DNA from 2 places in the Pseudoalteromonas sp. UCD-33C genome. Region 1 is predicted to be linked to the other one. Evidence: predicted binding sites of a transcription regulator. Region 1 holds the regulator's gene; the other holds the start of a gene.
What was found. The regulator NrdR, encoded in region 1, represses ribonucleotide reductase genes. The targets are predictions, from matches to a motif close to AAACACNANATNTNGTGTTT.
Positions count from the first base shown of each region.

Region 2: the regulator NrdR is predicted to act here: its motif matches at 1,119-1,138, upstream of nrdA (class 1a ribonucleoside-diphosphate reductase subunit alpha).

Region 1 is NZ_LJTB01000005.1:17,646-20,862, forward strand. It holds gene AOG26_RS11715 (riboflavin synthase) at 1-397, opposite strand, end outside; gene ribD (bifunctional diaminohydroxyphosphoribosylaminopyrimidine deaminase/5-amino-6-(5-phosphoribosylamino)uracil reductase RibD) at 402-1,541, opposite strand; gene nrdR (transcriptional regulator NrdR) at 1,544-1,993, opposite strand; gene glyA (serine hydroxymethyltransferase) at 2,102-3,217, opposite strand, start outside.
Region 2 is NZ_LJTB01000002.1:460,776-463,992, forward strand. It holds gene ubiG (bifunctional 2-polyprenyl-6-hydroxyphenol methylase/3-demethylubiquinol 3-O-methyltransferase UbiG) at 1-175, shown strand, start outside; gene AOG26_RS05385 (HAD family hydrolase) at 175-849, shown strand; gene nrdA (class 1a ribonucleoside-diphosphate reductase subunit alpha) at 1,242-3,217, shown strand, end outside.

The DNA of each region.
Region 1 (3,217 bases):
TGTACTTCATTAAATCATTGTCTGTGCTTAACCAGTACTCGGTTGCACGAGCATTAGGACTAATACTTTCGACAGTCGCAATACCATCAACATGCCCTGACACTAAGTGCCCACCTAAGCGAGAAACCGGTTGCATGGCTTTTTCGAGGTTAACTGTTTGACCTTTTTTATAATGTGCAAACCCAGTTAAGCTAATTGTTTCGTTTGATAAGTCAGCACTAAAACCATCGCTATGTTTAGCGACAACCGTTAAACACACACCATTGGTGGCAATACTGTCACCGAGCTTGACGTCTTTCATATCCAAATTAGGGCTTTGAATACGAATAGCTAGATCACCTTGCTTTTGTGTTAGTTCAACAATTTTACCTGTTGCTTCAATAATTCCAGTAAACATAGTGCTACTCTTTATTTTCAATGTCTGTGGCTTGCTTTGCTTTTATCGCTGTTAAGCGAATATCATCGCCAATCATCACTGTATCAGTAAAGGTCAGTTCAGTGATATCACTCATCATGGTGACTTCTGCAAAGTTTAGTAAGCTTTTGCCCATATCACCTATTAACTTAGGGGCAATATAAACAATGTATTCGTCAATTAAATCTTGCTCTGCGAACACCCCTGCAAGGGTTGCACCCGCTTCGAGCCAAATATGATTAAATTGTAGTTCAGCAAGACGCTTTAAAACCGCCGATAAATCAACTTTATTGTTATTTGCTGGCACCACTTCGTGTTTAACAAAGTGAGGCCACTTGGTATGATTATCAAGCGACGTGGTAAAAATTATCACCGGGCTCTCGATGCTGAATAACGCAAGTTCAGGCGTTAACCTGTTTTGTGAGTCAATAATGATTCGGGTTGGTTGGCGCAAAGGCAACGAGGTTGGCATGGTAAATGGCAACTCATCAACACGGACATTAAGTTTGGCATTATCAGTAATAACGGTGTCTGCACCGGTTAGGATAGCACAGCTTTGCGCACGAAATGCTTGCACATCTTGGCGCGCCTTAGGGCCTGTTATCCATTTACTTTGGCCGTTATTTAGCGCTGTTTTACCATCTAAACTACATGCCATTTTACAAGTCACATATGGCAATCCAGATTCCATACGCTTTAAAAAACCTTTATTTAAATCGCGCGCTTGTTGTTCAAGTAAACCAGATGCAACGCTAATACCGGCGTCAGCTAAAATTTGTAGGCCGCGACCACTCACCGCAGGGTTTGGGTCAACCATAGCTGCAATGACCTTACTTACACCTGCTGCTTTTAAACCTTCGGCACAAGGTGGAGTGCGCCCATAGTGACTACAAGGCTCTAAAGTCACATATGCAGTGGCGCCTTTCGCGTTGTCGCCAGCTACAGCCAAGGCATTCACTTCAGCATGGCCCTGCCCTGCTAATTGATGAAACCCTTCACCGACTATTTCGCCATCTTTAACCAAAACACAGCCAACATTCGGGTTTGGCGTCGTAGTAAAACGACCTTGTTTAGCAAGCTCAATGGCACGCGCCATGTAAGCTGTATCAAGCTCTGTAAACGACATGATTAATCACCTAAACGAGCGATCTCTTCACCAAACTCGCGAATATCTTCAAATGAACGATAAACCGATGCAAAGCGCACATAGGCTACTTTGTCGAGTTTCTTTAGTGACTCCATGATGCATTCGCCAATTAAATGGCTAGAGATTTCACGCTCACCCGTAGCACGAAGTTGAGATTTAATAATGTTAACGACTTCATCGACCTGCTCAGTGCTCACTGGGCGTTTCTCTAAAGCGCGATGCAAGCCATTCAGTAATTTGTCTTCATTGAATGGTTCGCGGCTACCATCTTGCTTGATGACTCTTGGCATCACAAGTTCAGCGCCTTCAAAGGTGGTAAAGCGCTCATGGCATTCGTTACATTCACGTCGACGTCTCACTTGGTGACCACCGCCAACTAGTCGAGAATCAATTACTTTAGTATCTTTTGCGGTGCAAAAAGGGCAATGCATAGGGTTCAACTTCCGTTTATAAAAAACAAAAAAAGGCCGCTTAGTAAGCGGCCTTTATAATAGCAAAAAACAACGCTATTGTTATCTTAATTACGGTTTAACTAGTAATTAAGCGTAAACTGGTAATTTTTTACAGATAGCTTTAACTTTCTCTTTTACTTCTGCTTGTACAGACTCATCGTTGATGTTGTCTAGTACGTCACAGATCCAGCCTGCAAGCTCTTTTGACTCAGCTTCTTTGAAGCCACGGCGAGTAATAGCCGGAGAACCAATACGAAGACCAGACGTTACAAACGGTGAACGTGGGTCGTTTGGTACTGAGTTTTTGTTTACAGTGATGTTTGCGTTACCTAGTGCAGCGTCAGCATCTTTACCTGTGATATCTTTATCGATTAGGTCAAGAAGGAATAAGTGGTTGTCTGTTTTACCAGAAACAACTTTATAGCCACGCTCTTGCAGTACTTCAACCATTGCTTGTGCGTTCTTAACAACTTGCGCTTGGTACGCTTTGAATTCTGGTTGTAATGCTTCTTTGAAAGCAACCGCTTTAGCAGCGATGATGTGACATAAAGGACCACCTTGACCGCCAGGGAAAACAGCGCTGTTTAGCTTTTTGTAGATCTCTTCATCTCCACATGCAGAAACGATTAGACCGCCACGAGGACCTGCTAATGTTTTGTGAGTTGTTGTTGTAACAACGTGTGCGTGAGGGATTGGGCTTGGGTATACACCAGCCGCGATAAGACCAGCAACGTGAGCCATATCTACGAATAAGTATGCACCTACTTTATCAGCGATTTCACGGAATTTAGCCCAGTCAACAACGCCTGAGTATGCAGAGAAACCAGCGATGATCATTTTTGGCTTGTGCTCTAATGCAAGTGCTTCAACTTGAGCGTAATCAATTTCGCCTGTTTCGTCGTTTAGGCCGTATTGAATTGCATTGTACGTTTTACCAGAAAAGTTAACGTGTGAGCCGTGAGTTAAGTGACCACCATGAGCTAAGCTCATACCTAGTACTGTATCGTGCGGCTGAAGAAGAGCTTGGAAAACAGCTGCGTTTGCTTGTGAACCCGCATGTGGTTGAACGTTAGCGTAATCTGTGCCGAATAATTCGTTTGCACGGTCAATTGCTAATTGCTCAACAACGTCAACATGCTCACAACCGCCATAGTAACGTTTGCCTGGGTAACCTTCAGCATATTTGTTGGTAAGCTGAGAACC
Region 2 (3,217 bases), on a different contig from region 1:
TACTCATGACCATAAAAAGTTCATCAAACCTGCACAGCTTATTGCATGGGCAGAAGAAGCGGGATTAAAAGTACGCGCCAGTACCGGCCTTAACTATAACCCGTTTTCTAAGCAGTACAGCTTAAATGATGATGTAAGTGTTAATTACATCCTGCACTTTGAGAAACTAGCCTGATGAGTGGTGTACAAACACCCTCTATCGATTTTGATGCTTTTATCTTTGATTTAGATGGCACACTACTCGATACCGCAGATGACTTAGGTGGCGCATTGAACCGCGTGTTAGCAGATGCCAATGTGGCGCCTGTTGCTGAGCATGTTTATCGCCCTGCTGCGTCTAACGGTGCAAATGCATTATTAGAAGTAGGGTTTGGGGATAAATGGCCCGAACTTGAACAACTCGCCTTGCGCCAGCAGCTTCTTGACTACTACGCCGAAGATATTGCTGTGCACAGTAAATGTTTCAATGGCATCGAACAGCTTTTAATTGCACTTGAGCAAAACAATATTAAGTGGGGCATTATGACTAATAAGCCCGGCTTTTTAACTGAGCCCTTAGTGCAAGCTATTCCCTCCTTGCGTGATGCAAAGGCAGTTGTGAGTGGCGATACATTAGCTGTGTCAAAACCATCACCGGATCCACTATTACACACTGCTGAGATCTTAGATGTTGATCCGAGCCGTTGTTTGTATATCGGTGATGCTGAACGTGATATTCAAGCTGCAAAAGCGGCCAATATGTACAGCGCAACAGCGTTATGGGGTTATATACCCAGTGTAGACGCTGCACTTGGCTGGCAAGCGGATTTCAATTGGCAAACGCCAATAGATGGTTTTAACCATATATAGTGTTATTTGATAACTGAAACACCATATATTGTGATTTGATTTACTTTTGAGCATTCATTGATGATAAAAAAATCAGTCAAAATTTATTTTTAAAAACGGTAAATTTTCTGGATCTTTTGTTGATTTCTACAAATTTCGTCGTCTATGAATGTTCAAAGGTTAATGGTCACTAACACAATGCGTTTATCCAATAGTTATCCACAAAGTGGGGCAATTCTATCCCTTGCAAAACAGCGCAGACCACACTATCTTGTGATCTGCAATTTAAACAACACCAGATATTGTGGCTAAATGTTATTCAATTAGATCACCCTGGCGTTTAATAATAATAATTACATAAAGAATACCTTTGTCTTTACAACTATAATTTCCCAAGGAATACAGGCAAAACTATGAACCAACAGCTATCTGTAAGCAAACGTGACGGCCGTAAAGAGTCACTTGATCTAGATAAGATCCATCGCGTGATCGCTTGGGCCGCAGAAGGTCTAGAGAATGTGTCTGTCTCACAAGTTGAATTAAAATCACATATTCAATTTTATGACGGCATTCGTACCGATGACATTCATGAAACAATCATCAAAGCTGCAGCTGATCAGATCTCTAAAGATACGCCTGATTACCAATACCTAGCTGCTCGCTTAGCTGTATTCCATTTACGTAAAAAAGCGTACGGTCAATTTGAGCCACCACGCTTATACGATCACATCACGAAATTAGTTGAAGACAAGCGTTATGATCAACACCTACTTGTTGATTATACCGAGCAAGAAATTGACGAGTTAGATGCTTACATCGATCACAACCGTGACTTAAACTTCAGCTACGCTGCTGTAAAGCAACTTGAAGGTAAGTATTTAGTTCAAAACCGTGTTACTGGTGAAATCTACGAAAGTGCACAGTTTTTATATATCTTAGTGGCTGCAAGCTTATTCTCTGATTATCCAAAAGAGACACGCCTTGATTACATCAAGCGTTTTTATGATGCAGTATCTACATTCAAAATTTCATTACCTACCCCTATCATGGCAGGTGTACGTACCCCTACACGTCAGTTCAGCTCATGTGTACTTATTGAATGTGGTGATAGCCTAGATTCTATCAATGCAACATCGTCTGCGATTGTTAAATACGTTTCGCAACGTGCGGGTATTGGTATTAATGCCGGTCGCATCCGTGCCCTTGGTAGCCCTATTCGTAACGGCGAAGCGTACCACACAGGTTGTATTCCGTTTTATAAGCACTTCCAAACAGCAGTTAAGAGCTGTTCACAAGGTGGTGTTCGTGGCGGCGCAGCAACGTTGTTCTACCCACTTTGGCACTTAGAAGTTGAAAACCTACTTGTTCTTAAGAACAACCGTGGTGTTGATGATAACCGTGTACGTCACCTTGACTACGGTGTGCAGTTCAATAAATTAATGTATAGCCGTTTAATCAAAGACGATTACATCACATTATTTAGCCCTTCAGATGTACCGGGTCTATACGATGCATTCTTTGAAGATCAAGCAAAGTTTGATGAGCTATACATCAAATACGAGCAAGACGAGTCAATTCGTAAAAAACGTATTAAGGCGATTGAGTTATTCTCAATGTTTGCACAAGAGCGTGCGAGCACAGGTCGTATCTACTTACAAAACGTTGACCACTGTAATACGCACAGCCCGTTCATCTCGACTGTGGCACCAATTCGTCAATCTAACTTATGTTTAGAAATTGCATTACCAACTAAGCCACTTAGCAATGTAATGGATGAAGAAGGTGAAATTGCACTTTGTACGCTGTCGGCGTTTAACTTAGGTGCAATTGAATCACTTGACGAATTAGAGGAACTTGCTGAACTTGCAGTACGTGCTCTTGATAACTTACTTGATTTCCAAGACTACCCTGTTCCTGCGGCGAAAAACGCAACTATGGGTCGTCGTACGCTAGGTATTGGTGTTATTAACTACGCGTACTACTTAGCGAAAAATGGTAAGCGTTACTCAGATGGCAGCGCAAATGCCCTAACTCACAAAACATTTGAAGCAATTCAATATTACCTAATGAAAGCATCAAATGAGTTAGCTAAAGAACGTGGTGCGTGTCCTAAATTTAACGAGACAACGTATTCTCAAGGCATTATGCCAACAGATACTTACAAGCGTGACCTAGATCAGTTCTGTGAAGAGCCGCTTCACTTAGATTGGGACTCATTACGCGAAAGCATTAAAGAGCACGGTATGCGTAACTCTACGCTATCTGCCCTAATGCCTTCAGAGACATCATCGCAAATCTCTAACGCAACAAATGGTATTGAACCACCACGTGGTCATATCAGCGTTAAAGCAAGTAAAGATGGTATCTTAAAGCAAGTAGTGCCAGATTA